One region of the Stenotrophomonas sp. AN71 genome, then DNA from elsewhere that is predicted to be linked to it. Evidence: predicted binding sites of a transcription regulator. Region 1 holds the regulator's gene; the other holds the start of a gene.
The links. The regulator FliA, encoded in region 1, starts transcription of late flagellar genes. The targets are predictions, from matches to a motif close to TAAAGTTTNNCNNNCNNNGGCCGATAA.

Region 1 (15,434 bases):
ACCATCGCCAAGCTGGCCTCGCGCTTCGCTGAGAAGCACGCGCCACGCGACGTCGCCCTGGTGACCACCGATACCACCCGCATCGGCGCCCGCGAGCAGCTGTACGGCTATGGCCGCCAGCTGGGCATCGCCGTGCACGAGGCCAACAGCGGCACCGACCTGGACCAGCTGCTGGAGCGCCTGAAGGACTACAAGCTGGTGCTGATCGACACCGCCGGCCTTGGCCCGCGCGACCGTGCACTGGCTGCCCAGCTGCAGTGGCTGCGCGCCGCCCGCCAGGTACGCACCCTGCTGGTGCTGCCGGCCAACACCAGCTTCGGCGACATGGACGAAGTGGTCCGCCGCTTCGGAGCGGCCAACCTGCAGGGCCTGGTGCTGAGCAAGCTGGACGAGACCGGCCGCTTCGGCAACGCCCTGTCGGTGGCCGTGGACCATGCCCTGCCGATCACCTGGGTGACCGACGGCCAGGACGTGCCGGACGACCTGCACCGGGCCAGTGCAGCCAATCTCGTACTTCGCCTTGAAGATTTGCGCCGAGCGGCCGATATGCCCTGCAACCCGGAGTTGAACCATGCCGTCGCGTGAGTACGCCAAGCTGACCAAGACCTTCCCGCTGTCGGCCACCCGCAGCGAGCCGCTCGGCCCTGTGCGCACCATTGCCGTGACCGGCGGCAAGGGCGGCGTGGGCAAGACGAACGTGTCCGCCAACCTGGCCGTGGCGCTGGCCGGCATGGGCAAACGCACGCTGCTGCTGGACGCCGACCTTGGCCTGGCCAACATCGACGTGATCCTGGGGCTGAATCCCACCTTTACGCTGGCCGACCTGGTCGCCGGCCGCTGCACGCTGGACGACGTGATCGTCGAAGGCCCCAACGGTGTGCTGGTGGTACCGGCCGCGTCCGGCCGCCGGCACATGGCCGAACTGGCCCCGGCCGAGCACGTCGGCCTGGTCAACGTGTTCTCCGAACTGGAACGCGAGCTGGACATCATGGTGGTGGACACCGCCGCCGGCATCACCGATGGCGTGCTGACCTTCTGCCAGGCCGCGCAGGACACCGTGGTGGTGGTCTGTGACGAGCCGGCCTCGATCACCGACGCCTACGCGCTGATCAAGGTGCTCTCGCGCGAACGTGGCGTGGACCGCATCCAGGTCGTCGCCAACATGGTGCGCGACCCCAACGAAGGCCGCGTGCTGTACGAGAAGCTGACCCGCGTCTGCGAGAAGTTCCTCGCCGATGTCTCGCTGAACTACCTGGGCTGCGTGCCGCAGGATGACTGGCTGCGCCTGTCGGTACAGCGCCAGCAGCCGGTGGTGAAGGCCTACCCGTCCAGCCCGGCAGCCCTGGCGATCACCGAGATCGCCCGCCGCACCGCACGCTGGCAGGCGCCGACCGAACCGCGTGGCGGCGTCGAGTTCTTCCTCGAACGCATCCTCAAGCAGCGCGGGGTAGCCGCATGAAAGGCGCAGCCCAATACAGGGAAGTGCAACGTTCAGCCGCGAACGATGTCATCGCCCAGCATTCGGACCTGGTGCGGCGTATCGCCCATCACCTGGCCGCTCGCCTGCCGGCCAGCGTCGAGGTCGATGACCTGATCCAGGCCGGCATGATGGGCCTGATCGAAGCCTCGCGCAGCTACGACGCCGACCAGGGCGCCTCGTTCGAGACCTACGCTTCCATCCGCATCCGTGGCTCGATGATCGACGAGATCCGCCGCGGCGACTGGGTGCCGCGTTCGGTGCATCGGCGTGCACGCGATGCCGCCGCCACCATCCGTCGCCTGGAACAGAGCAGCGGCCGCGCCGCCAGCGCCACCGAGGTGGCCGCGGCGATGGAGATGCCGCTGCCCGAATATCTGCGGCTGATGGAAGACGCCGCGCGTGGCCAGGTGCTGAGCCTGGAATCGCGCATCGAAGACCAGGGCGAGCTGGACACCGTCGCCCAGGGTGGCCCGACCCCGCAGCAGGTGCTGGAACGCGGCGAGTTCGGCCGCGAACTGGGCAAGGCCATCGGCCACCTGCCCGAACGCGAACAGCTGGTGCTCTCGCTGTACTACGAACAGGAGCTGAACCTGAAGGAGATCGGCGCGGTGCTCGGCGTGAGCGAGTCGCGGGTCTGCCAGATCCACGGCCAGGCGGTGCTGCGCCTGCGTGGTCGACTGAAGATATTCGAGGCCGTCGACGCCGGCCTTGAAGAATGAACATGCCCGAGGCGGCTGCCCCCGGCCGCCCGGATTGAACAACAAAGGAATTCCGCTTTGAACAAGAACATGCGCATCCTGATCGTCGACGACTTTTCGACCATGCGTCGAATCGTCAAGAACCTGCTGGGCGATCTGGGCTTCACCAATACCGCCGAAGCCGAGGACGGGCATGCCGCACTGTCGTTGCTGCAGAGCCAGCCGTTCGATTTCGTGGTCACCGACTGGAACATGCCGGTGATGACAGGCATCGAGCTGCTCAAGGCGATCCGCGCCGACGCCAAGCTGAAGACGCTGCCGGTGCTGATGGTCACCGCCGAAGCCAAGCGCGAGCAGATCATCGAAGCCGCCCAGAGTGGCGTCAACGGTTACATCATCAAGCCGTTCACCGCGCAGACCCTGGAAGAGAAGCTCGGCAAGATCTTCGAGCGCCTGGCGGCCAGCGCCTGATGGATACCACGGTCGACAAGAACGCCCTCTCCCTGCGCCTGCAGGAAGCCCTGGACGCCCTGGAGTCCGGTGACGAAGCCGCATGGCGGCAGCGCATCGACGGACTGGTCGCGCTGCGCACGCAGCCGATGATGAGCGGCCTTTCGCGGCTGGCCCGCGAGCTGGGGCAGGCGCTGGGTGAACTGCCGACCGTGCCCAGCGAGGCCGGCGAACTGGACGACGCCTGCGCGCGCCTGGACCACGTGGTGGCGATGACCGAACAGGCCACCCATCGCACCCTGGACCTGGCCGAAGAGTGCCGCAGCCTGACCGAACAACTGCGCGCCGAAGGCCTGCAGCCGGGTCAGGACGCGCAGCTTGAGCGCATCCGCCACAACCTGACCGAGATCGCCCTGACCCAGAGCTACCAGGACCTGACCGGGCAGATCATCCGTCGTGTGGTCGGCATCGTACGCCGCGTGCACGAAGGTTTCGGCGCGCTCGGCCTGCCGCCGGAACAGCATCGCACCGACCCGGAACTGGCCGGGCCGGCACTGAAGGGACTGGACCGCCACGCGGTCTCGCAGAACGACGCCGACGACCTGTTGTCGGACCTGGGGCTGTAAGCATGAGCGCGGTATCCGACGACATCACTGCCGATTTCATCATCGAAGCGCAGGAGATCCTGGACCGCCTCGGCGAACAGCTGGTGTCGCTGGAGCAGGCACCCCAGGACACCGAGCAGCTCAATGCGGTGTTCCGTGGCTATCACACGCTCAAGGGCGGCGCCGGCTTCCTCGGTGTCACCGCCATGGTCGAGCTGTGCCACGCCGCCGAAGAAGCGCTGGGCATCGCGCGTGCCGGGCAGGCCCTGCTCCAGGCCCATCACTTCGACGCGGCCCAGCAATCGCTGGACTACCTGCAGTCGATGCTAGATGCGGTGTCGTCGGGCACCGAACCGGGCTATGCGCCGCCCGAGCTGATCGCGCAGTTCGACATGCATGGCAGTGCCGCGCCCGCCGCGTCGGTCACCGCACCCGCTGCCGCTGGCGGCGACCTGATCACCGATGACGAGTTCGAGGCCCTGCTCGATCAGCTGCATGGCGGCAACGCACCGACTGCGGTGGCCCCGGCAAAGAAGGCCGACGATGGGCTGATCAGCGAAGACGAATTCGAAGCCCTGCTCGACCAGCTGCACGGTGGCGCCGCGCCCGGCACCACACCGGTCGCCGTTGCACCATCGGTACCGGCGCCGGCACCGACAGCGCGCCCTGCCGCGTCCGCCCCGGCCGCCAAGCCGGCGAGCAAGCCGCTGGCAGAGGCCGAACACACCGTACGCGTGGATACCAAACGCCTGGATGCGATCGTCAACCTGATCGGCGAACTGGTGTTGTCACGCAATCGGCTGAAGACGCTGCGCGCACGCCTGCGCGATGAAGAGCTGGACCGTGCTGTGTCCACCCTGGACATCGCCACCGCGCGCCTGCAGTCGGCGGTCATGCGCACCCGCATGCAGCCGGTCGGCAAGGTGTTCTCGCGCTTCCCCAAGGTGGCCCGCGACGTTGCCCGGTCGCTGAAGAAGGAAGTGGATCTGGAGCTGATCGGTGCCGAAACCGAGCTCGACCGCAATCTGGTCGAGGCGCTGGCCGATCCGCTGGTGCACCTGGTCCGCAATGCCATCGACCATGGCGTGGAGATGCCTGAACTGCGAGAAGCGCAGGGCAAGCCGCGGATGGGCCACGTGCGTCTGTCGGCCCAGCAGGAAGGCGACTACGTCAGCATCGAGGTGCAGGACGATGGCGCCGGCATCGATCCGGAAAAGCTGCGCGCGAAGGCGCGCGAAAAGGGCCTGATCGATCCGGAAGCCGCCGCCCGCCTGAGCAGCGAGGAGTGCCTGCACCTGGTGTTCCTGCCGGGCTTCTCGACCAAGCAGCAGGTCACCGACATCTCCGGCCGTGGCGTGGGCATGGACGTGGTGCAGTCGCGCATCCGCGAGCTGAGCGGCCAGATCCAGATCCAGTCGGAACTGGGCCGTGGCAGCCGCTTCCTGATCCGCGTGCCGCTGACCCTGGCGATCCTGCCAACCCTGCTGGTGCAGGCCGGCGAGGACGTCTATGCGTTGCCGCTGGCGCGCGTGATGGAAGTCCTGCACGCCCCGCGCACCTCGCTGGGCTGGTTCGACGGCCGCGCCGTGCTCGACCGCCGTTCGCACACCCTGCCGCTGGTCGATCTGCGCCAGTGGCTGGATGTGACGCCTGCCGCGTCGCCCCTGCTGACCATCGTGGTGCTGCAGGCCGGTGAGGCCCGCTTCGGCCTGGTCGTGGACCAGGTGCGCGGGCGCGAGGAAGTGGTCATCAAGCCGCTGCCAAAAGCCCTGCGCGGTCTGCGCGGTTACGCCGGTGCAACCTTGATCGGCGATGGTCGCATGGCGCTGATCCTGGATGTGGATGGGTTGAGATGACCCCAGTCGGGCATGGCCCGGCGAACCGAAAACTGTGACCACCGTCTGTACGTACGCTCCCGGTGTCTCAAGTCCCATTCACACAAGCCGATACCGGACCCATGGATAGACTCAGCCTTATTGGACTCTTTCTCGCGCTGGCCTCACTGGTCGGCGGCAGCATCCTCAAGGGCGCCGGCCTGGCGTCGCTGTGGTCGCCGGCGGCGTTCGTGATCGTGATTGTCGGCACCATCGCCGCGATCCTGCTGCATACCTCGCCGGCGGTGTTCAAGCATGCGTTCAAGATCGTGCGCTGGGTCGTGCGTCCGCCGCACAGCGATCGTCGTGAACTGATCCAGCAGATCGTCGAGTGGAGCAACATCGCCCGTCGCCAGGGCCTGCTGGGCCTGGAATCGCAGGTGGAGGCGCAGCAGGACCCGTTCCTGCGCAAGGGCCTGCAGCTGCTGGTGGACGGCGTCGAGCCCGAATCGATGCGGCACATGCTGGAAATCGAACTGGGCAGCCAGGAACACCAGGACCAGGCCGGCGCCAAGGTGTTCGAGGCAATGGGCATCTATGCACCGACGCTTGGCATCATCGGCGCCGTGCTCGGCCTGATCGCAGTGATGAAGAACCTGGCCGACCCCAGCAAGCTCGGCCACGGCATCGCCGCCGCGTTCACCGCCACCATCTACGGTATCGCTTCGGCCAACCTGCTGTTCCTGCCGGTTGCCGCCAAGCTCAAGAGTGTGATCTCGCACAACACGCGCGACCGTGAAATGGTCATCGAAGGCCTGATCTCGATCGCCCAGGGCGAGAACCCGCGCAACATCGAAACCAACCTCTCCGGCTTCCTGCACTGACATGGCCCGCCGCAAGCACCACGAAGAGCACGCCAACCATGAGGCATGGGCGATTCCCTATGCCGACCTGATGACGCTGCTGCTGGCCTTCTTCGTGGTCATGTACGCAATCTCCTCGGTCAACGAGGGCAAGTACCGGATCATGGCCGACGCCCTCACCGATGCGTTCGGTGGCGCACCGCGCACCATCAACCCGGTGCAGGTCGGCAACAAGCAGGTGCAGGGCGGCGGCTGGGACAGCCCCTCGGTGATCAAGTCCGGCACCAAGGTTGGCCCGTCCGCGCCGGCGCCCTCGCACGACCCCACCCTGTTGCCATCGATGGCCTCGCAGATGCGCATGCCGGTGTCGGTCCACAACCAGGAACAGATCGCGCGTGCCGAGCGCCAGCTCAGCAGCATCGCCGACCGCCTGACGGCCGCACTGGCACCACTGATCGATCGCGGCATGATCAGCGTGCGCCGCACCGAACTGTGGATCGAGGTCGAGATCAACAGCGACATCCTGTTCCCCACGGGCTCAGCCGCGCTGGACGTGCATGCACGGCAGACCCTGGCCAGCCTGGCCGAGGTGCTGCGCGACGTACCCAACAGCGTGCGCGTGGAAGGCCACACCGACAATGTGCCGATCGCTACCGCCACGTTCCCCTCCAACTGGGAACTGTCGGCCGGTCGCGCGGCCAGCGTGGTGCACCTGTTCGCCGACCAGGGCGTGCAGCCGTCGCGGCTGGCGATGGTCGGCTACGGCCAGTTCCGCCCGCGCGAGGAGAACGAAAGTGCGCAGGGCCGCAACCGCAACCGGCGGGTGATGGTCATCATCCTGGCCGACACCAGTCATTCGGTGGACCCGCTCGGTGAACGCCTCAATGCCGCCACCGGCGCCGTTGGCAACGCCTCCCCCGAACAAGCCGACGCAACTCCGGCTACCTCCCCCATCGCACCGGTGAAGTTGCCGCCGGTGCCGGCTGGCAGCCGTGTCGGCGCCGCCGTTCCCCCGGCAATGAAGGAGTAAACCGATGCGCATCTGGGCAGTCGCCAACCAGAAGGGCGGAGTCGGCAAGACCACCACCACCCTCGCCCTCGGCCGCGGCCTGGCCGGGCTCGGCCATCGCGTGCTGCTGATCGACCTTGATCCGCATGCCTCGCTCAGCCGCGCGTTCGGTGTGCCGGTGGATCCGCCGCCGGCCGGTGTACTGGAACTGTTCGGCGCGCCGCCAGCAGATCTGTCCAGCCTGTGCCACGCCAGCAGCATCCATGGCCTGGACTACGTCTGCGCGCAGTCGGCACTGGCGACACTGGAGCGACGCAGCGCCAACCAGCCCGGCCTCGGCCTGGCCCTGCAGAACGCGCTCGCACGCCACCAGGGCCAGCACGACTACATCCTGCTGGACTGCGCACCGACGCTCGGCCTGCTGATGATCAATGCGCTGGCTGCCGCCGACCGCCTGATCATCCCGACACAGGCCGAGCCGCTGGCCCTGCATGGCCTGGAGGGCATGGTCCGCACCGGCGAGATGGTCGAGCGCTCGCGCCGCCGTCCGCTGCCGATCTCGATCCTGCCGACGCTGTTTGACCGTCGCACGCGTGCCGGCAACGAATCGCTGCGCACCATGCAGGACCGCCATGGCGCGCGCGTCTGGGAGGATGCGATTCCGATCGACACCCGCATCAGCAACGCCGGCGGCCTGACGCTGCCCAGCGTCGGCGAGGACTACCCGGGCCGTGGCCTGGCAGCCTATCGCCGTGCATTGAACTGGATCCTCGGCGAGGATGCCCGCGCGCTGGAGCAGGCCGCATGAACAGCACCGGCGTGTTGGACGACTACCTGGACGAACTGCTGAGCGAAGCGATTGTTGCGGCTCCGCCTGCCACGCCAACTCCCGGTAGCGCCGGGCCACGCCCGGCGAGCACAGCAGTCGCAGAACGCGAGCCGACCTGGGACGATCTGCCGGCCGAAGTGGTCCATGAAACCGAAACGGCCGCCATCGCCCCGGTCGAAGATGACGCGGCGCTGCAAGCCGCGTTCGACGCCGCCGCAACGCCTGCACGCGAACCCACCTGGGACGACCTGCCGGCCGAGGTGATCTACGAAACGGACACCGTCGCCGCCCCGACCGTCGATGCCGCAGCGCTGGAAGCCGCCTTCGAGGCCGCGTCGGCACCGGGTAGCGCCGGGCCACGCCCAGCGAGCGCAGCGGACGCAGAACGCGAGCCGACCTGGGACGACCTGCCCGACGAGGTCATCCACGAAACTGCATCCGCCAACGTCACTGCGAAGACCGGCCCGGAACCCACCTGGGACGATCTGCCGGACGAAGTGATCTACGAGACCGACCCGGCCGACAGCCATCGCCTCGCCCACACCGACAGCCCCGGCCTGCAAGCCGCCTTCGAGGCAGCGGCCGGCGGCGAAGACGTCCCCACGCCACCGGCGGCGGTGATCGCAGCACCCGTGTCACCACCGGCTGCGCGGCCAGCACCGGCTCCGGTGGCGCGCGCTGCCGCCACGCCACCGCCGCGCGTAGCCGTGGATGCGCCGGCAGGCAACCGACCCGGGACCTGGCAGGAGCTGCAGGCCCAGGCACACCAGCCGGCGCGCAGCCCACATCCGCAGAACCGCCGTGCCGGCGAACGCACCTCGCGCTGGCTGCGCCTACGCTGCGGTACCCAGGCCTACGCGCTGGAATTGCTGAAGGTGCAGGAAGTGGTGCTGCCGGTGCCGCTGCTGCCGTTGCGCGGCACCGCGCCGGCCATGCTTGGCATCATGAACCTGCGTGGCCAGGTAGTACCGGTAATGGATCTGGGCCTGCACCTGGGCGCCGCCGCGGCCGAAGAGGACGCACAGACCCGCATCGTGGTGCTGGAGGAGGACGGTGAAACCATTGGCCTGCGTGTATCGGCGGTGGAAGATGTTGCCAACCTCACCGATTCGCAGATCGAACCGCCCGATACCGCGCGCATCTGCCAGATCTCCAACGACCTGTTCCGCGGTGTGGCCCGGGTCAGCCAGCGCCCGATGATCCTGCTCGACGCGACGCGACTGTTGAGCTGAGCCGAAAAGAAAAAGGGGACGGAGGGGATTAAGTCGTAAATGCCCGTGCCCCTCCGAGGCTATCCGTGGAAACGGCGACCGCGCAGTGGGGACGTAAGGTGTTGATCCAACGGATCAATTCCTTGCGTCCCCGACAGGTAACGCGTCGGCGCAAGGCGACGACTAGGCTGATGGTGGGCAGAGCGCAGGGTCGTTTGCGACTTAATCCCCTCCGTCCCCTTTTCAACAGCACCGCATCGACGCACCTCGTCGATTCTTCTAAAGAACCCCACTGGTATGCCGTTATGGATCACGGAACCGTTTGTCCGGAGCAACGATGAGCACTGTCGAACTGGGTGAGGATCTCGGCATCGAGAGCAGCACCGAGCTCAAGAACCGCCTGGCCCCGCTGGTGGCGCAGGCAGGCGAGCTGACCCTGGATGCAAGCCAGGTCGCCCGCATCCACACAGCCGCCGTGCAGGTGCTGTGTGCCTTCGTGCAGGCCCGCCGCGAGGCAGGCCTGGGCACCGGCTTCCACGGTTGCACTGCAACCTTCCGTGACGCCGCGCGCCTGCTGGGCGTCACCCAGGCCCTGGGCCTGGACGTACCCCATGACAACCTGAAATCTGTGGAGAACGCTGCATGAGCGCACGTATCTTGGTGGTGGACGATTCGGCGTCGATGCGCCAGATGGTTTCCTTCGCCCTCACCTCGGCCGGTTTTGCCGTCGAAGAAGCCGAAGACGGCGCGGTCGCGCTCGGTCGCGCCAAGGGCCAGCGCTTCAATGCGGTGGTCACCGACGTCAACATGCCGAACATGGACGGCATCGCGCTGATCCGCGAACTGCGCCAGCTGCCGGACTACAAGTTCACCCCGCTGCTGATGCTGACCACCGAATCGGCCGCGGACAAGAAATCCGAAGGCAAGGCCGCCGGCGCCACCGGCTGGCTGGTCAAGCCGTTCAATCCCGAACAGCTGGTCGCCACCGTGCAGAAAGTGCTGGGCTGATCGCCCCGCATCGCTCCCCCTCTTCGCTTCCGGACCACCACTGCCATGAGCATGGACCTGCAACGCTTCCACGCCACCTTCTTCGAGGAGAGCCGCGAAGGCCTCGACGCAATGGAGGCTGGCCTGCTGGCCCTGGAATCCGGGCAGCAGGACGCGGAGATCATCAACTCGGTGTTCCGCGCCGCCCATTCCATCAAGGGCGGCGCCGGCACCTTCGGCTTCGATGCCATCGCCAGCCTGACCCACGTACTGGAAACGCTGCTCGATGAGCTGCGCGCCGGCAAGCGGGCACTGGAAGGCCACGCGGTCGACGCCATGCTGTCCTCGGTGGACGTGCTGCGTGCTCTACTGCGCGAAGCAGAACACGGGCAGGCCGCTGACCCGGCCGCCGTCGCCGCAGTAAAGGCACGCCTGGAAGCGGTGCTGTCCGGGCAGGCCGCTCCCAGCGCGCCGGTTGCCGCTGCTCCACAGGCTGATGAAACGCCGGAAGCCTGGCAGATCGGCTTCACTCCGGCACCGTCGTTGTTCATGAGCGGCAACGACCCGCTGCGCATCATCCGCGAACTGGAGCACCTCGGCTCGCTGCAGGTCGCCGCGCGCATGGAGCGCCTGCCGGGCTTCGCCCAGCTCGACCCGCTCGAAGCACACCTGGCATGGGACCTGGGCCTGGTCGGCAAGGTGCCACGCAGCAAGATCGAAGACACCTTCGCCTGGGTGCTGGACGACTGCGAACTGGACATCCGTCCAGCGGCGCCGCCGAGCCTGGCTACCCAGACTCCGACGGCCGTTGGCGCAGCCACACCCGCAACCCCTTCAGCACCCGCCGCGCCCGCCGCCAGTGGTGGCGCCAGCCAGGAAGCAGAAACCTCGATCCGCGTCAGCGTCGACAAGGTCGATGCGCTGATCAACCTGGTCGGCGAACTGGTCATCACCCAGGCCATGCTCAAGCAGGTCTCGCACGCGCTGGACCCGGTCCATGCCGAGAGCCTGTTCGCCGGCCTGGACCAGCTTGAACGCAATACCCGCGATCTGCAGGAAGCGGTGATCGGCGTACGCATGCTGCCGGTCGATGCGGTGTTCCGTCGCTTCCCGCGCCTGGTCCGCGATCTGTCCAGCCGCCTCGGCAAGCAGGTCCGCCTGCGCACGATCGGCGAAGGCACCGAGCTGGACAAGGGCCTGATCGAGAAGATCGCCGATCCGCTGGTGCACCTGGTGCGCAACTCCATCGACCACGGTCTGGAAATGCCGGATGTGCGCCGCGGCGCGGGCAAGGACGAGACCGGTACGATCACCCTGGCAGCCTCGCATCAGGGCGGCCACATCGTCATCGAAGTCAGCGACGATGGCCGCGGCCTGGATCGCGCCAAGATCCTGGCCAAGGCCACCGAGCGCGGCCTGGCAGTACCGGACAACCCGACCGACTCGCAGGTCTGGGACCTGATCTTCCAGCCCGGCTTCTCCACCGCCGATGCGGTCACCGATCTGTCCGGTCGTGGTGTCGGCATGGATGTGGTCCGCCGCAACATCCAGGCACTGGGCGGAGAGGTACAGATCGAAAGCAGCCTCGGCACAGGCACCCGCACGCTGATCCGCCTGCCACTGACCCTGGCCATCCTCGATGGCATGACCGTGGCCGTGGCCGGCGAAACCCTGATCCTGCCACTGGCCTACGTGCTGGAGGCGCTGCAGCCGCAGGCCGAGGACATCCGCAGCATGGCCGGCGAAGGCCGTGTGCTGCGCGTACGCGGCGAGTACCTGCCGATCCTGTCGCTCACCGAGTACTACGGCTATGGCAGCCGCCGCGCGAACAGCGAATCGCTGGTAGTGGTGGTCGAGGGTGATGGCCAGAAGATCGCACTGGAAGTGGACGAGCTGGTCGGCCAGCAGCAGGTCGTGGTGAAGAACATCGAGAACAACTACCGCCGCATCGGCGGGGTGTCCGGTGCCACCATCCTTGGCGATGGTCGCGTGGCGCTGATCGTCGACATCGGTGGCCTCGTGCGCTCGCTGCGGATGCCGCAGGCCGCCTGATTTCCCCTGCATGTTGTCCAGAACCGCCGCCCTCCGGGGCGGCGGTTTTCGTTTGCGCGCTCTCCACCAGGGGGGCAGATCCGGCAACCTGCATTCCGTGAACTCCGTCATCGCGATGGTTTCGCGTGCAACCACGCCACCCAAGCGAAAGCCCTTCCATGGCAGGGCTTTCGCGCCTTCACCCCCTACGCAACCGAATGTGATCTGCGTCCATAAAGTCCACCCAAACCGCGCCGTTATTCCGCAATGACGGCCGTCACCGAACCCCACCGGACACCACCGTTCGCTCTGCAACCACCCCCGGCCGACGCACCTGCGCCGGCACCCCGCCCACCTGGAGCACCCTGCATGAAGTGGTTCCAAGATCTGCCCATCGCCCGCAAGCTGGCCGTGGGGTTCACCCTCACCACGTTGATGACCCTGGTCCTCGGGGCCTTCGCCCTGTTGCGCCTGAGCGAGGCCAACAAACAGCTGGGCGAGATGGCCGGCAACGATATTCCGTCGGTCCAGCACCTGGGTGAAGCACGCTCGCAGCTGGGCGAATTCCGCACCTACGAACTGGCGCTGCTGAGCATGCTCGACCAGCCCGACAAGGTCGCCGACTACAACAAGCGCATGGACGACACCGCCAGGACCGTGCACGAGGAGCTGACCGCATACGCGTCACTGCCTGCCCTGGCCAAGGAGCGCGAACTCTACCGCGCAGCCAGCGAGCAGCTGGAGCGCTACTTCGCCGCCAACAAGGCGATGCGCGCCGCAGTCGCCGCCGGCGATGGCGCCCTCGCCCAGCAGATCTCCGACGAGCAGTCGCGCCCAGCCCGCCGCGACCTGTTCGCTGCAATGAAGACGCTCGGCACCCATATCGCTGGCCTGATGGACGGCAAGATCGCCGCAGCCAATGCCACCCACCGCACCAGCATGATCGCCATCGTCGGCTGCATCGTGCTGTTGTCGCTGGTTGCCGCTGCGCTGGCCACGGTCATCTCTCGCGCGGTCACCGGTCCGCTCGGCAAAGCGGTGACCGCCATCCAGGCCGTCGCCCGTGGCGACCTCAGCATCAGCACCCAGGCCACCAGCAAGGACGAGGCGGGCAAGATGCTGGCTGCCACCGCTGACATGACCGCGATGCTGCGCCGGTTCTCCGAGCAGACCCAGCTGATGGCACAGATGCACGCCGGTCCGGATATCAGTCACCGCATCCCCGAAGATTTCCCGGGCGTCTACGGCCAGCTGGCCGGCGGCATCAACACCGTGATCTTCGAGCACCTCGATGCGATCCGCGATGCCATCGACGTGCTCAACCAGTACGCCATCGGCAACCTCGCTCCGGATGCACGCCGCCTGCCCGGCAGCCGCGCGATCCTGCACGAATCGATGGATGCGGCCAAGGCCAGCCTGCTGGCGATCAATACGCAGATCCAGCAGCTGGCAGGTGCCGCAGCCGCCGGCGATTTCAGCCAGCGTGGCGACGTGCAGCGCTTCCAGCACGACTTCAAGCTGATGATCGAGCACCTCAACACCATGATGCAGGTGGCCGACGGCAACCTGGGGCAGCTCTCGCAGCTGCTGCAGTCGATCGCCGCCGGCGACCTGACCGCACGCATGGACGGCCAGTTCAACGGCGTGTTCGCGCGCATGCGCGACGATGCCAACACCACCGTCGCCCAGCTGACCCAGATCGTCGGCCAGATCCAGGCCAGCGCCTCCAGCATCACCCTGGCCGCCGGCGAGATCGCCTCCGGCAACAGCGACCTGTCGCGCCGCACCGAGCAGCAGGCCGCCAACCTGGAAGAAACCGCCGCCTCGATGGAGGAACTGACCTCCACCGTGCGCCAGAACGCCGAGCACGCACGCCAGGCCAACCAGCTCGCCATCGGCGCGCATGGCGTCGCCTCGCAGGGCGGCGACGTCGTCGGCCAGGTGGTCACCACCATGTCGGCCATCGAAGCCTCGTCGAAGAAGATCGCCGAAATCATCAGCGTCATCGACGGCATCGCCTTCCAGACCAACATCCTGGCGCTGAACGCTGCGGTGGAAGCCGCACGTGCCGGCGAACAGGGCCGTGGCTTTGCCGTGGTTGCCAGCGAAGTGCGCACCCTCGCCCAGCGTTCGGCGGCCGCCGCCAAGGAGATCAAGGGCCTGATCGATGATTCGGTCGGCAAGGTTGCCGAAGGCTCCAGCCTGGTCCACCAGGCCGGCAGCACCATGGGCGAGATCGTCGCCTCGGTGCAGCGCGTGACCGACATCATGGCCGAGATCTCCGCCGCCTCGCAGGAACAGTCGGCCGGCATCGAGCAGGTCAACCAGACCGTGGTGCAGATGGACGAGACCACCCAGCAGAACGCCGCACTGGTGGAAGAAGCCACCGCCGCCGCACGCGCGATGGAAGACCAGGCAGTGCAGCTGGGTGAGGCCGTGGCCCGCTTCCGGCTGGCATCGCAGGGCACGACGGGCGTCCCGGCCCGCCCGATCGCGGCACCGGTACCGCGCCAGGTCGCCGTGGCCGCACCGGCCGCGAAGGCAGCGCCCGCACGCACGCTGCGTGCATCGGCGGCACAGCCGGCGCTGGCCACCGATGGCGACTGGCAGGAGTTCTGAAGCACCCGGGGTCGGATCCCTCTTCCCGGGAAGGGGGCTCTGACCCCACACAGGAAGCATCCACGCATGGCGTGGATCTACAGGTGCGGTCAGCACCCGGGGTCAGATCCCTTTCCCGCGGGAAAGGGATCTGACCCCCTACGCATGGAAAGTGATGCAATTCTCACTTCATAATCCGGTGCAGGGGCCGATACTCCCATCAAGCCTCGCACCAACGCGTGCTGGCGCCCGCCCTTGACCCTAGATTCCATGTCCGACGGCAACGACACTGCAGTGCATGAAGTCCATGCGGCCGACGCCGCTGACGAACGTTTCCTCGTCCGCAACCCCCGCCAGCTGCGCCAGTTGCTGAGGTCGCTGATCGAGCAGCGTTCGCTGATCAACGCGCATATCGACGGCCGCGACCGCTCGTTCCCGACCGCCCTGCTCGACCTCGACGAAGACGAGGACTACCTGCTGCTCGATGGCAGTCCGCAGGAAGCCTCCAACCGTGCCGCCGAACAGGCCGACCACCTGCTGTGCTTCGCCCAGCTCGAACGGGTGCTGGTGCGGTTCCGCCTGCACTCACTCCAGCGCGTGGACAACGACGGCCACGTGGCCTTCCGCGCACCACTGCCGGAGGAACTGGTACACCTGCAGCGCCGCGAACTGTACCGGCTGGAGACACCGGTCACCGACTCGCCACAGCTGCTGCTGCCGCCGGGCGAAGCGCGTGCCGAGGCACTGTCGATGCGGGTGGTGGACATCAGTGGCGGCGGCCTGGCCGTGGTTGTACCCACCGACTGCGCGGTGTTCGCCCTGCAGAAGCGCTACCCGGCGCAGCTGTCGCTGCCCGACG
Region 2 (15,434 bases), on a different contig from region 1:
CCTTTCACCGGCACCACTGCATCAAAGGCCAGGTCCCCGACCTGGCCTTCTGCATTTTCAGCCCCCACGGATGAGCGGTTGCCGGTGGGACGTGTGCGTGCGGAAGCGACCGCGTCACGTTGCTGAAATACAACGCAACTGCTGACATCGTTGCCAGTGGACGAAGTTCACACTTTTCTTGCCAGCCTCACCCGCATCTGCCTATGGTGACCTCAGCCGAACCTGGGGGCGGGGGAATGCATGACGTTGCGGGCCGCACTGTTTTTCATGGTCACGCACGCGCTTGTCATCGGCCTGATCGGCCCTGAAGATCCAGTCGGCTCCCATCTGCTGTTGATGACCGCACCGCTGCTGGCGGCACTGGCCTGCGTGCGCCGCGCACGCGGCAGCCAGGCCGCCTGCAAATGGCGCACGCTCGGCATCGCGGTCTGCCTGTTCTCCCTTGCCCTGCTGGCGCTGCTGTATCGCAAGGTGACCGGCATCGGGCCTGCCGAGATGACCCTGTCCTCGCTGCTGCTGTACGTGTTCTACCGCATCCCGCTCACCTACGTGGCAGCCAGCCCGGGCGGCGGCACCCGCTGCATACGCGCCGTGGACCTGGTGATCATCGCCCTGCTGTGGCTGCTGTACTTCGTGCATACGCAGGCGCTGGCCCACCTGAACACCGCATTGTGGATGCAGGGGCTGAGCACGATGAGCGCCGTGCAGAACAGCCTGGTGTTCTGCTTCGCACTGATCCGCTTCCTGGCCGAGGACAATGCCGATCGCCGTGACTTCTTCCGTACGCTGACGATCTACGCGCTGGGATACTTCCTGCTGGCGCTCTACATCAACACCTTCCAGCCGCAGGTACCCGATGGCGGCTGGACCGACCTGCTGATCAGCGGGCTGTTCGTGCTGCTGGCGGTAATGGCCGGCAGCCCGCACCGTGCACCGGCACCGGCGATGCCGCGCCACCTGCGCCGCATCGTCGATGCCGGTGTGCCGCTGATGCTGCCATTGCTGCTGATGATGGTGGCACTGCTGGTCGCGCGCCTGCATCCGACCCTGGCCACGATCGGTTTCATCGGCGCCATGCTTGGCTATGCCCTGCGCAGCGTACTGACCCAGGTTGAAATCCAGCGCCAGCGTGATGAACTGGAACTGCTGGCCCGGCGCGATCCGCTGACCGGGCTGGGCAACCGCCGCAACTTCGACGAATCACTCGGCAGCGCACACCGCCGCGCCCGTCGCCAGCGCCTGGGCCTGGCGGTGTTGATGATCGACATCGACCACTTCAAGCGGCTCAATGACACCTATGGGCACCCGGAGGGTGACCGCCGGCTGCGCGCAGTCGCCGCGATCCTCGATGGCTGCCTGCAACGCGGTGACGACCTGCTGGCCCGCTACGGTGGCGAGGAATTCATCGCTGCCCTGCCCTCGCCCGACCCCGCCCACGCACTGGGACTGGGCGAGCGGCTGCGAGCCGCCGTCGAAGCGGCCGTCCTGCCCGCACCCGAAGGCCATGTGACCATCAGCATCGGTGTGGCCTGGCAGGCCGCCGGAGACGACCGCGAACCGCGCGACCTGGTCGATCGTGCCGACCAGGCCCTTTACCAGGCCAAGCACGCCGGCCGCAACTGTGTGCACGCCGCGCCGCCGGCCAAGGCCGAGCAGGCCCGGCCCGGTCAACGCGCCTAGACCGCGCGCAGCACCGTCGCACCCTGCGGATGCCCACCTCCGCCCTGCACGCGGAAGCCGGCCACGGTCTGCAGCAGCTGTGCCGATTGCTCCTCCATGCTGCGCGCCGCCGCCGAGGCCTCCTCGACCAGCGCAGCGTTCTGCTGGGTGCCCTGGTCGATCAGATCGACAGCGTGGTTCATCTGCTGGATGTCGTCACTCTGCTGCTGCGAAGCGGTGCTGATCTCGGTCATCAGGTCGCTGACCCGGCGCACGTTATCCACGATCTCGTCCATGGTGCGGCCGGCGCTCTCGACCTGCGCCGTACCCGCACCGACATTGGCCACCGACGCGTCGATCAGCTGCTTGATCTCTTTTGCCGCACCCGCCGAGCGTTGCGACAGTTCGCGGATTTCGGTGGCGACCACCGCAAAGCCCCGCCCGTGCTCCCCTGCACGGGCGGCCTCCACTGCTGCGTTCAGGGCCAGGATGTTGGTCTGGAAGGCAATGCCATCGATCACACCGATGATGTCGACGATGCGCCGCGAAGATGCATTGATCACCGCCATGGTCTCCACCACCTCATGCACTACGCTGCCGCCGCGCGCGGCGACCTCGGCAGCACCACCGGCCAGCTGACTGGCCTGGCGCGCGTTGGTGGCGGTGCGCTGCACGGTCTCGGCCAGGCCCTTCATCGACACGGCGGTTTCCTCCAGCGAGGCCGCCTGCTGCTCGGTGCGCTGTGACAGGTCGCTGTTGCCCTGCGCGATCTCCGTCGCACCCACCGCAATGGTGTCGGCCGCGAACTTGATCTGGCCGATGATCGCGGCCATGGCCTCCACCAGCGAGTTCACGCCCTCGCACAGCTCGGCGATCGGCCCGCTCTTGTCGGCGGTAGCCACGCGCCGGGTCAGATCGCCCTCCTTGGCCGCAGCCACCACCTCACGGGTCTGCGCCACGGCACGCTGCATCGCCTGGTTCTCATGCACCTGCGCGGTGATGTCGGTGGCGTACTTGACGACCTTGAACGGCTTTCCGTTGAGGTCGAGGATGGGGTTGTAGGACGCTTGGATCCAGACCTCACGCCCGCCCTTGCCCAACCGCCGGTATTGGCCGGCATCGTACTCGCCGCGGCCGAGCTTCTCCCAGAACTGGCGATACTCGACACTGCTGCGGTGATCAGGCTCGACGAACAGCGAATGGTGCTGTCCACGCACTTCATCCAGGCGGTAGCCGGTGGTGGCCAGGAAATTGTCGTTGGCCGACAGGATGCGGCCATCCATGCTGAACTCGATCACTGCCTGCGACTTGTCTATCGCCGCCAGCTGCCCGGCCGAATCGGCGGTCTGCAGCTTCTGCGCAGTGATATCGGTGGCGAACTTGACCACCTTGTAGGGACGTCCCTGGCGATCCAGCACCGGGTTGTACGAAGCCTGTATCCAGATCTCGCGCTGGCCCTTGCCGAAACGCCGGTACTGCCCCGCGTCATACTCGCCTCGCCCCAGCCGCGCCCAGAAGTCGCGGTACTCCGCACTGCGTGCCTGCTCAGGGTCGACGAACAGGGAATGGTGCTTGCCCTGGATTTCTTCCAGCCGGTAGCCCATCGCCTGCAGGAAATTGTCGTTGGCCCGCAGGATGGTGCCGTCGAGCGCGAACTCGATGACCGCCTGTACCCGGTGCAGCGCCGCCACCTGGGCCTCGAGCTCGGCGCGATCGTTGGCGGCTGCCTCGGCGCCGGCACGATGTTGCGGCGCCAGCGCACCAAGCAATGCGCGCCACGGCGACCAACGGGTATGCAGCTCGGCCGGCGCCTGCGCGCCTGCCGTGAAGCCTGGAATGAGCATTGTCTGATCCTCGGTGTCCGACAAAGGGTTGCGACCCGACGGGCGGAATGCCCGGCGGCAACTTCAGTTGCTAAGGACTACAGGTGCCGGCAGGCACCTCTCGAGCGGCTGGCAAGAACGTCTGGTGCGGGTGCGATCGGCATCTGGGAGCGACGGAACACACAGCGCGGGCCGCCCATCGGGAGCAGCCTGGGGTCCTGCAGCGGGGGACTGGAGCGGGATCCAGAGGGGATATCGGCGATGCCAACCGCGGCTTTAGCCGGATTGCGCGACGTCCGTCGCAACTTGAGATGCTGCTGCATGGATGCGGTAGACAATCGCGGCGTACTTCACACCCTGCTCACGCACCACGGACAGCTACCAGGGGAGTCTGCCAGGCACCGGCCAATCCCGGGAACGCGTGATCCCCGCGCCGGCGGATCGCGAACGTGAGGTCCGTCCCCTCGGCAATGGCCGGCCACTACGTTCACCAGACCACGGCCAATGCCTGTTGCGACGCTTGCGGAACGCCCGCATCGCTACCTTCATTGCACGGCGCCTCGCCCGGGATGCCGATGCAGCTCAGGCCGAAAAGGTTTGCATGACCAACGGGAGATTCCCCGGCAGATGAAAATGGCGAGCATGCAGCGATCTGCAGGATGTTCACTGACACGGAGATCGCATGTTTCCACGCTTGGCCAGCTTCCTTATCCTGGGCCTGTGCAGCACCAGCGCCCTCGCCGCCGATCCTGCCTATCGGCCCAGCTTCCACCCCGACCAGTTGAAGGGACCGCCGGTCGGTCGCCCTAACGAAGTGCTGGTACTGGGCACCACCCACCTGGCCGGCCTGCCCAAAACCTTCCAGCCGGCCCTGCTTGAGCCGTTGCTGCAGCGGCTGGTCGCCTGGAAGCCCGAGCTGGTGGCCACCGAAGACCTGTCCGGCCTGCAGTGCGATTTCATGCGACGCAATCCAGCCCGCTATGCAGAAAGCGTATCCACGTACTGCTTTGAAACCGCCACCGCGCAGGCCGCGACTGGACTGGACGTGCCCGCCGCGAACGCCGAGGTTGAGCGTCGCCTGGCCGCCTGGCCGAAGCAGCCCTCGCCGGCCCAGCGCCGTCACCTGGCCGCGCTGTTGCTGGCCGCGGGCGAACGCGGCTCGGCCCAGGTGCAATGGCTGCGCCTGCCCGCGGCCGAGCGCCGCGATGGAGACGGCCTGAGCCCGGCCCTGGTCGAGATCCTCGACAAGGGCCTGACCCGTCGCAACGAAACCAACCTGATCGCGGCCGAAGTCGCCGCACGGCTCGGCCATGAGCGGCTCTGGGCCGTCGACGACCATACGGCCGATTCCCCCGCGCCTGCCGAAGATGAAGCAGCAGCCAACACGGCCATCACCGGTGCCTGGAACAACGCCCATACGGCGGCCCGGAAGCAGCTCGATGAACGGTTGGTGGCGGGGCTGGACAAGCCGGGCGGGGTCATGGCGCTGTATCGTGAGTACAACAGTCCAGCGGCGGCGGCGATCGCGTACGACAGCGACTTCGGTGCGACGCTGGTCGAACCCTCCGCCAAGGCGTTCGGCCGGATGTATGTCGGCTACTGGGAAACCCGCAACCTGCGCATGGTCGCCAACATGCGCGACGTACTGGGCCAGCACCCCGGTTCGCGCATGCTGGCCATCGTCGGTTCTTCGCACAAGGGCTACTACGAGGCCTACCTCAACCAGATGCATGACGTACAGCTGGTCGGTTCGGACGAAGTATTGCGTTGACAGCACCGGTGCCGGCCGAATGCCGGCGCTATGCTGCAGGACCGCAAACGCAGGCAATGACATGCTCAAGGTGATCGCCGAGGACTTCATCCATCCCGAGGCCGTGGAAACCGTTCTTCCTCTGTATCGGGAGCTGGTCGCATGCACCCAACGCGAGCCACTGTGCATCGGCTATGAACTGTTCGTCGACCAGAAGGATCCCGGGCACTTCATCTTCATCGAACAGTGGCCCGACCGTTCGGCCCTCGACACCCACTGCAGCAGCGAACATTTCCAGCGACTGGTGCCGCAGATCAACGCATTCCAGCGCGAGCCATGCCGGTTCCTGCTGATGGATGCCGCGCCGCTGTAGTACAGGCGACGACACCACGAGGCTATCGGCGGCTGCCACGCCACAGCACCACGCTTGCCGCCAGCGTGCAGGCCAGGGTCATGACCAGCAGCACCACCACACCGGCCTGCAACGCTGGCAGCAACGCCCGCGCATGCAGGTCGTCGCGCAACTGCTCCAGGCGTAGGCCACCCGCCAGCGCCAGGGTCCAGCCGATCATGGCCGGCGCGTAGGCGGCGACGGCGTTTCGATTCCAGGCGATCATCCTGTGGTCTCTTGTCCGGGAGGATGCGGCAATTGTTCCGCCCGTCCCTCTCACAGGCTGAGACCGCCTCCGGCCGCTACCGCGACCAGCCACCGCCGAGCGCTGCCATCAGCGCCGCGCTGGCCTGCAGCTGCCGGCTCTGGATGTCCTGCAGGCCGAGCTGGGCCTGGCGGGCATCGGTCTGCGCGCTGACCACGTCCAGGTAGCTCACCGCACCGCCGGTATAGCGGTCGCGTGCGATCTGCTCGGCACGCTGCGCTGCCGTCACCGCGTCCTGCTCGTGGCCGCGCTGGGCATCGAGCTGGCGCAGCAGGGTCAGCTGATCTTCCACCTGGCGGATCGCGGTCAGCACGGTGGCACGGTACTGCGCCGAGGCAGCGTCGAACTCGGCATCGGCCTCGGCCTTGGCCGCCTTGCGACGACCGCCATCGAATACCGGCAGTGCGGCCAACGGGCCCAGCGCCCAATAACGGTTGCCAGCATCCAGCAGGGCGCTGCCGCCCGAGGTCTGGCCACCCAGCAGCCCGGTCAGACTGAGCTGCGGGAACCACGCTGCGCGTGCCACACCGATGCCCGCATTGGCGGCGAACACCCGGCGTTCGGCGGCAGCGATGTCCGGCCGTCGTTGCAACAGACTGCTGGGCAGATCGGCTGGCACCGATGGCAACGCCGGCAGACCCGCAGCGGCCAGAATGAACCCGGTGGCCGGCGCACCGACCAGTTCGGCAATGGCGTGCCGCAGCAGTTCGTGGCGGGCGTCGAGTGCATCCAGATCTGCCTGCGCGCTGGCCAGCTGATGTCGCGCCCGCGACACATCCAGCTCCGACGCGATCTCGCCGCGGAAACGGTCTTCGGTCAGCGCCAGTGCCTGCCGGTAGTCCTCGATGCTGTCGTGCAGGATGGCCTGCTGTGCCTCCGCGCCCCTCAGCTGCAGATAGAGCCCGGCCAACTGCTGGGACAGGCTCAACCGCGCGGCGGCCAGGTCGTCACCACTGGCTTCGGCACGGGCCTGGCCGGCGGCTGCCGCGTTGCGCAGACGCCCCCACAGGTCGAGGTCGAACGACAACGAGAACGTGGCGGTATTGCTGTCATAGATGGCGGGCTGGGTGGCGCTGCGCAGCGGCTTGTCGTCGGACTGCCGCTGGCGCACCGGTCCGGTGCTGAAGCCGATCTGCGGTGCGCGCACCGATGCTACTTCACCCGCCGCGGCGCGCGCCGCATCGTAGTGCGCCACGGCCACCGCCAGCGTCGGGTTGGCGTTGGCCAACTGCTGCTGCAACTGGTCCATCGCCGGGTCCTGGAACGCCCGCCACCAGGCCTGCGGCAGCGGCGTGGCGTCCGCGGCGGCACCTGCACCGAACTCAGCACGTTCATACGCTGAAGGCATCGCCAGCGCGGGAACCTGGTAGGTCGGTGCCAGCGAACACCCTCCCAGTACCAGGGCCATCAGCGCCAACGCACCTGCGCGCTCAGCCGCGGGCATGCGCGTGCTCCTGTTCGCCGGCCACCACGCGTACATGGTCACCGTCGCGCAACGCGTCGGGAGGATTGGGAATGACCCGATCACCGGCCTTCAGCCCACGGTCAATGCGCAGCGTACTGCCCAGGTCACTGGCAACATGGATGTCACGCAGATGCACCCTACCCTGGCCGTCGACCACCGCCACCTGGGTGCCCTTGGCGCGGAAGATCAGCACCTCCGCCGGCACGCTCACGCCCGCACCGCCCCCCTGCAGCGGCAGGGTCACTTCCGCATAACTACCGGGTAGCAGCGCACCATCGGCGTTGTCGACCACGAACTGCGCCAACAGCGTGCCGGAACTGCGGTCGATCGCGCTGGAATCGCCCTGCAGCGTCGCGGTGAAAGCGCGACCGTCCTGGCCCGGCACCTGCAGCGTGGCCTGCAGGCCGGAACGGATGCTCGCCGCGCTGTTCTGCGGCACCGGCACCATCAGGCGCAGGCGGCGGGTGTCGGCGATGTTGAACAGCTCGCGGCCGCTGTCATCGGCGCGGATCAACTGACCGACGTCGGTCTGTCGCGAAGTGACCGTGCCGTCGAAGGGCGCGCGCAGCGTGCGGTAGCGGCCCAACTCCTGCAACCGCGCGTAGTCCGCTTGCGCCGCTTCCACACTGGCCTGTGCGGCCACCGCATTGGCCTGCTTCTCGTCGGCCTCCTGCCGCGATACCGAATGACTGCCAAGCATGCCCTGCCAACGCGCGGCACTGACCTTGGCCAGCGCCGCGTCCGCCTGCACCTGCAACAGATGGGCGTGGGCCTGTGCTATCTGCTGGTCCAGTTCGGGGCTGTCGATCACCGCCAGTACCTGACCGGCCTTCACCGGCTGGCCGATGTCAGCACTCCAGGATTTCAGATACCCGCCGACGCGGGCATGGATCGGCGCTTCAGCCCATGCACTGAGGTGGGCCGGCAGGGTCATCGTGCCTGCGGCACCCTGTTCACCCGCGGTGACCACCTGCACGGACGGAACCGCCTGGCGTTCGGTCCACTCGACCACCGCATGCGCCTGCTGCGCGCGCAATGCAAGGCCAGCAGCCACCAGAACGACTGCCACGGCGGCAGTCAGGATCAAAGGACGGCGCAGCGAGCGCTGCGGATGCGAAGACTCAGACATGCAGGGGTTCTCCGGCAGGAGCAGTACGGGTTTTGCGGGAGTGGGCCAATGCGAACACCACCGGCACGAACAGCAGCGTGGCGCAGGTCGCCAGCAGCAGGCCGCCGATCACCGCGCGGCCCAGCGGCGCGTTCTGTTCGGTGGACAGTGCGGTCGGCAGCATGCCCAGGATCATCGCCAGCGCGGTCATGCAGACCGGGCGGAACCGGGTAAATCCGGCTTCCAGTGCAGCCTTTGCGGCGTCACCGTGCTCGGCCAGGCGCTCGCGGCAGAAGCTGACCACCAGGATCGAATTGGCGGTGGCCACGCCCATGCACAGGATGGCGCCGGTCAGCGCCGGCACCGACAGCGTGGTATGGGTCAGGAACAGCATCCAGACCACACCGGCCAGGCCAGCCGGCAATGCGGTGATGATCACGAACGGGTCGGTCCAGGACTGGAAGTTGATGACGATCAGCAGGTAGATCAGAACGATCGCCGCCAGCAGGCCATAGCCGAGGCCGGTGAAGGCCACATGCAGCGCGTCGATCTGCCCGTGCAGGCCCACCTCGGTGCCGCGCGGTCGTTGACCGGCCATGCCGTCGATGACCTTCTGCACATCGGCTGCGACCGCGCCCAGGTCGCGGCCCTGCACGCTGGCATACAGGTCCAGCGTGGGCTGCACGTTGTAGTGGGTGACCACCGCCGAACTGGCACCACGCTGGATCTCGGCCAGGCCGCCCAGCACCTGCGGCGTGCCACTGCTGCCGGTCACCGGCAGCGCCTGCAGCGCCGCCAGGCTGTCCATGCGGTACTGCGGAGTGGCTGCAACGACGCTGTAGGAGATACCGTTCTTCGGGCTCAGCCAGAAGGTCGGCGCCACCTGGCCGCTGCCCGCCAGCGAGGCCACCATGCTGTTGGTGACGTCGCGTTCGGTGATGCCCAGGCCATTGGCGCGCAGGCGATCGACGTCCACCTTCAGGGTCGGGTAGCCATCGGGCTGCTGCAGACGCAGGTCCACCAGCCCCGGGACGTGGCGCAGCCGGCGCTGCAGTTCCTGCGCATACGCACGGTTGCCGGCCGCATCCGGCCCCGCGATGCGTACATCCAGTGGAGCGGGCGAACCGAAGTTGAGGATCTGGCTGCTTGTATCGGCCGGCAGGAACGCGAAGCTGGTACCCGGGAACGCCGCCGGCAGCACCTCGCGCAGGCGCTTTTCGTACCCGGCCGCGTCACCGTGGCCGGGCTTCAGCGAGACCTGGATGTCGCCATCCTGCGGACCGATGGTGCCGCTGGCGCTGTAGGCCATGTTGATACCGGTCATCGGCAGGCCGAGGTTGTCGACGATGGCGTCGATGTCGTGCGGCGGCACTTCCTGGCGGATACGTGCTTCGATGCGGTCGAAGGCTGCAGCGGTTTCCTCGATGCGCGTGCCGAGCGGCAGACGCACATGCAGCGACAGCGCACCAGCTTCGGTGGCCGGGAAGAAATCCTGACCCAATGTTGGCAGCAACGCGAAGGACACCAGCACGCAGGCCATGAAGCCGAGCAGGAAGCGACCACGATGGGCCAGCGCCAGGCCGAGCAGCGCGTGGTAGCGGTCGCGGGTGGCCGAGAAGGCCGCCTCGAACCGCTGTTGCCAGCGCGCCAGGATGGCCATCACGCGGGCACGACGCGGTTGCGGATGATCGCCCTCATGATGGTTGAGGAAGGCATCCTCGGGATGGTGGCCGACGCCGCCCTCGACACGGTGCGGACGCAGCAGGTACAGCGCCATCGTCGGCACCAGCGTGCGCGAGAGCACGAACGAGCTGGCCATGGCGAAGATCACCGCCAGTGCCATCGGCCGGAACAGGTAGCCGGCGATACCATCAAGCAGGAACATCGGCACGAACACGATGCAGATGCACAGCAGCGATACGAATGCCGGGCCGACGATCTGCGCGGCGCCGTCGAGGATCGCCTCGCGCACGCCCTTGCCCTGCTCCAGATGCCAGTTGACGTTCTCGATGGTGACGGTGGCATCGTCGACCAGGATGCCCACCGCCAGCGCCAGGCCGCCCAGGGTCATCACGTTGAGGGTCTGTCCTGCGGCCGACAACAAGGCGATGGCCGACAGCACGGCCAGCGGGATCGAGGCGGCGATGATGACGGTCGAACGCCAGCTGCCGAGGAATACCAGGATCATCACGCTGGTCAGCAGTGCGGCAATGATGCCTTCGCGGGCGACGCTGCTGATCGATTCGCGCACGAACGTCGACGCATCGCCCAGCAGCGAGATCTTCAGCGATGGGGGCAACGACTCGCCGATCTGCGGCAGCATGCTGCGGATGCGACTGACCAGGGTCAACGTGGAGGCATCACCATTCTTCAGCGCCGCCATCAACACCGAGTGGCCGCCGTTGACGCGCACGATATTGGTCTGCGGCGGTGAGCCATCGCGCACATGGGCGACCTGGCCGATGGTGACCACCGCACCATTGACGGTGCGGATCGGCAGATCATTCAGCGCTTCGATCTCGCTGGGGCTGTTGTTGAGCAGTACGGTGAATTCGTTGCTGCCCAGCTTGGCGGTGCCGACCGGGGTGATCTGGTTCTGGGCGGCCAGCGCATTGCCCACGTCCTGCGCCGACAGGCCCTTGGCCGCCATCGCCTGCGGGTCCAGGTCGAGGGTGATCTGGCGCTGCTTGCCGCCATAGGGTGCGGGAATGGCCAGGCCCGGGATCGAGGTGAGCGGCGGGCGCACGGTGTTCTGCGCCAGATCACGGATCTGCGATTCACCCAGCGTCGGGCTGGAAAACGCCATCTGCAGCACCGGCACGGTGGACGCGCTGTAGTTGAGGATCAACGGCGGCGTCATGCCCGCCGGCATCTGCTTGACCATGGTCTGCGAGATCGCGGTGATCTGTGCATTGGCGGTGCGGATGTCCACACCGGGCTGGAAGAACACCTTGACCACGCCCATGCCGGCCAGCGACTGCGATTCGATGTGCGCGATGTCATTGACGGTGGTGCTGAGCGCGCGCTCATAGGGCGAGATCACCCGGCCTGCCATCGCATCCGGCGACAGGCCGGTGTACTGCCAGACCACGGCGATGACCGGGATGCCGATATCGGGAAACACATCGGTGGGGGTGCGCAGTGCACTCAGCGGACCGACGATGCAGATGAAAATGGCCATCACCACGAAGGTGTAGGGCTTGTTGAGCGCGGTCCTGACCAACCCGAGCATGCAGCTCTCCAGCGATGCCACTGCCCACCGCGGGCAGCGCAGGCCGGCAAGTATCGGCGCTGTCAGCTAAAACAAGGCTGTGCCGCAGATGAAACATGTTTCATGAAGGAGGTGGGTTCGGCAGGGCTGCGCCCTGCACCTGCGGAGGCCAGAGCAACAGCAGCAGGCATTCCGTGGGATGGCGGGGCACTGTGGGTTCGCGGGGACGGCGCAAGTACGTCCATGTAGCCTTGGTCGCCGCATCCATGCGGCTCACACCCCGCAAACCCACAGTGCCCCGCCTTCGACAGTTGGCCGGCGGCCAGTAGATCCACGCCATGCGTGGATGAAATCTGTCGAAGGCGGGATGGGTCCGGTTGCGGGTGCGTGAGCGCCATGGGCCCGAGGCATGCCTCGGGCGGGTTGGGCAGGACGCCCAACCCCGGTCTTGCCGTGTGCGCAGGACAGCGCACACGAGCAAGGCGCGACCGAGCCTACAGGGGTGAGGGCGCTTTGCTTGCGAAGCACTGCTTCGCAAGCGCCCGAACGCCCAGCCGCCAGCGGCTGGGCCGGACCCCGGAGGGGTATTCACGGCGCCCCCCGCAACCGGACCCACCCCGCCTACCCACAGCAAATCAGCTTTTGCTTTGGCTGTTGCCTTGGCTTGAAGCTTCTGCAGGTGCAGGGCTGCAAGCCCTGCAAAAGAACACCCTCTACAGCACCTGCGGCCGGCACAGCAGGCTGAAGCGGGCGCCGCCCAGCGTCGACCCACCCACCTGCAGGCGGAATCCATGCAACCCGGCAATCGCCGCCACGATCGACAGACCCAGCCCAAAGCCACCTCCCCTGCTCGCCTCCGCGCGATGGAACCGCTGGAACACCAGGCTGCGCTCGGCTTCGGGAATGCCGGGCCCGGAATCCTCCACCACGATGCAGGTGGCGCCCTCTTCCACCTGTGCCGCCAATCGCACCCGACCGCCCTCCGGCGCGAACCGGATCGCGTTGTCGAGCAGATTGCCGATCGCCTCGAACAACAAACCACGATCGCCGATCACACCGGGCAGATCCGCCTCCAGTTCCAGCAGCAGCGATTGGCACCTTTCCTCCGCCAGCGGCACGTAGAAGGCATGGATCTCCTGCAGCAACGCCGCCGGCGCCAGTGAGCCGAACGCGGAACGGCGCTGGTGGTCCTCCAGCTCGGAAATCCGCAGCAGCGCGCGGAAGCGGGCCATCAGGGTGTCGGTTTCCTCCAGCACCTGATCCAACGGCAGCGCCTGCGGATCGCCATCGCGCACCTGCTGGCGCAGGCGGTACAGCTGCGCACGCACCCGCGTCAGCGGCGTACGCAGGTCATGGGCGATGTTGTCGCATACCCCTTTGACCTCGGTCATCAGCTGCTCAATGCGGTCGAGCATGGCGTTGACGATGGATGCCAGCATGTCCAGCTCATCGCGACGGTTGGACAAGGGCAGGCGCTGGCCCAGATCGCCGGCGACGATACCGGCGGTGGCCTGCTCGATGGCCTGGATGCGCCGCAGCGGGCGCCGCCGCAGCAGGTGCCAACCCAACAGGCCGGGCAGCAGGGTCAACGACACGCCCCACAGCAACGCGTCAAGGATGAGGTGATTGACCTCGTTCAACGGCCCGCTGTAGCGCACCAGCACCAGGATGCGGCCATCACGCGTCGGCATCGCCAGGCCGAAGCCGCGCTTGCCACGCGCGTAGGCATCATTGATCGGCAACCCGGACACCGGATGCGCGCTGCCATCAAGCGGCAGCTGCGCCGGCAGCGCCTTCAACATGCCGGCAAGCGGCTTTCCCTCGGGCGTGAACAGCCCATAGGCATCGATGCCGTGCAGGTCATAGCGGCGGTTCTCGCGCAGTGCCGCGGTCAACCCATCGCCGGTGAAGTGCTCGAACAGGTGCGCACGCTGCAACACCGCCGACTGCGCCAGCTCATCCAGGTACAGCGACACCCTCCAGTACAACACGCCCAGCAGCACGCACGACCAGGCCACGAACAGCAGGCTGTAAAGGCCCAGCAGCCTGCTGCTGGACGAACGCCAACCGTCAGACAGTTTCGCTGAGGACATAGCCACTACCGCGCACGGTCCGGATCAACGACGGCGCATCGGCCTGATCAAGCTTGCGCCGCAGACGGCCGATGTGGACGTCGATCAGGTTGGTACCGGGGTCGAAGTGGTAGCCCCACACCTCCTCGAACAACATCATCCGCGTCAGCACCTGGCCCGCATTGCGCATCAGGTATTCCAGCAATTTGAACTCGGTCGGAAGCAGGCTCAGGCTGCGCCCGCCGCGATGGGCGGTGCGTGCCAGCAGGTCCAGCTGCAGGTCGCCCACACACAGCAGCGTTTCGTTGCTGGCCGGGCGTTGGCGGCGGCGCAGCAGCACCTCCACCCGCGCAGCCATCTCATCGGAGGCGAACGGCTTGGTCAGATAGTCATCGCCGCCGGCACGCAGGCCGCGCACGCGCTCATCCACGTCCGACAGTGCGCTGAGCATCAGCACTGGCGTATCGATGCCGATCCGGCGCAGCGTGGTGACAATGGCCAGGCCGTCCAGGCCGGGCAGCATGCGGTCCAGCGTGATCGCGTCATAGTCGCCGCTGGCGGCGCGCACCAGACCTTCACGGCCATCAGCCACCCAGTCCACCTGCAGGCCATGGCTGCCCAGTTCCGCCACGATCTCCTGGGCGGTGACGGCGTCATCCTCGATGGTCAATACGCGCGACATGGGCACCACTGAAGTCCAGACTGGCCCATGCTCGCCAAATCAGCCGATGCGGGCAAATGAAACATCCTTCATCCACGCCGGTGGTGCGGGCCGGTTCAGCCGGCGTCGCCGTCATCACCGGGCAGGTCGGACAACTCACCCTGCACCTGCACGTTGTTGCGGCCCATCGCCTTGGCCCGGTAGCACTGGGCATCGGCCGAAGCCACCGCCTGGTCAACACTCATCCCGCCAGTCAGCGGCGCGATGCCGATACTGGCGCCGACCCGCAGCCGGTGCTGGTCCCAGGGAATGGACAGCGAGGCCAGGGTCTGCAGCAGTTCTCCACCGATCCGCGCCGCACGGCGTGGGGTGCAACCGGACAGGATCACCGCGAATTCGTCGCCGCCCAGCCGCGCCACTACGTCCGAATCGCGCACGCCGTGGCGCAGCACGCTGGCTACCGCCCACAACACGGCATCGCCGGCCAGGTGCCCCCAGGTGTCGTTCACCGGCTTGAAGCGGTCCAGGTCGATGTACATCAACGAGGCCGCCTGACCGGTGCGCTCGACACGGGTGATCGCCTGCTGCAGGTGTACTTCGAAGCCGCGGCGGTTGCTCAGTTCGGTCAACGGATCGATCTCGGCCAGATGGCGTGCTTCGCGCTGGCGCGCGCGCTGCTGGGTGTCGTCGCGCAGCACCCACACCGCGCCGCGCACATGCCCTTCGTCATCGCGTAGCCAGGCGCGGGTCAGGTCAACCGGCACCGTGGCAGTGCCCAGCCGCAGCAGCAGATCGGCATGCAGGTCCACCGCGTTGCTTTCCGGGTCCAGCAGCACCGACACATCCAGCACCGAGCCGGGCGCGTACTCGGTGGTCAACGCCAGCACGTCCTGCACCCTGTGCCCGGCCAACGACAGCGCGCCATCACCGGCCAGGGTGCGCACGGCGGCGGCATTGGCGTAATCGATGCGACCATCGAGGCTTACGCTCAGCACCAGATCGGCCACCGCATCCAGGGTGATCCGGCTG

Region 2: the regulator FliA is predicted to act here: its motif matches at 3,735-3,761, upstream of ABH900_RS15265 (methyl-accepting chemotaxis protein).

What each region holds. Positions count from the first base shown of each region.
Region 1 covers NZ_JBNDKU010000001.1:565,292-580,725, forward strand. The annotation lists gene flhF (flagellar biosynthesis protein FlhF) at 1-585, shown strand, start outside; gene ABH900_RS02455 (MinD/ParA family ATP-binding protein) at 572-1,459, shown strand; gene ABH900_RS02460 (RNA polymerase sigma factor FliA) at 1,456-2,199, shown strand; gene cheY (chemotaxis response regulator CheY) at 2,257-2,649, shown strand; gene ABH900_RS02470 (protein phosphatase CheZ) at 2,649-3,254, shown strand; gene ABH900_RS02475 (chemotaxis protein CheA) at 3,257-5,089, shown strand; gene ABH900_RS02480 (flagellar motor protein) at 5,191-5,931, shown strand; gene motD (flagellar motor protein MotD) at 5,933-6,940, shown strand; gene ABH900_RS02490 (ParA family protein) at 6,945-7,727, shown strand; gene ABH900_RS02495 (chemotaxis protein CheW) at 7,724-8,980, shown strand; gene ABH900_RS02500 (STAS domain-containing protein) at 9,297-9,605, shown strand; gene ABH900_RS02505 (response regulator) at 9,602-9,967, shown strand; gene ABH900_RS02510 (chemotaxis protein CheA) at 10,013-11,998, shown strand; gene ABH900_RS02515 (methyl-accepting chemotaxis protein) at 12,347-14,596, shown strand; gene ABH900_RS02520 (flagellar brake protein) at 14,846-15,434, shown strand, end outside.
Region 2 covers NZ_JBNDKU010000009.1:175,300-190,733, reverse strand. The annotation lists tRNA gene ABH900_RS15275 (tRNA-Leu) at 1-16, shown strand, start outside; gene ABH900_RS15270 (GGDEF domain-containing protein) at 241-1,680, shown strand; gene ABH900_RS15265 (methyl-accepting chemotaxis protein) at 1,677-3,503, opposite strand; gene ABH900_RS15260 (DUF5694 domain-containing protein) at 4,165-5,253, shown strand; gene ABH900_RS15255 (putative quinol monooxygenase) at 5,315-5,605, shown strand; gene ABH900_RS15250 (hypothetical protein) at 5,628-5,849, opposite strand; gene ABH900_RS15245 (efflux transporter outer membrane subunit) at 5,926-7,332, opposite strand; gene ABH900_RS15240 (efflux RND transporter periplasmic adaptor subunit) at 7,319-8,482, opposite strand; gene ABH900_RS15235 (efflux RND transporter permease subunit) at 8,475-11,693, opposite strand; gene ABH900_RS15230 (sensor histidine kinase) at 12,386-13,765, opposite strand; gene ABH900_RS15225 (response regulator transcription factor) at 13,743-14,426, opposite strand; gene ABH900_RS15220 (PAS domain S-box protein) at 14,522-15,434, opposite strand, start outside.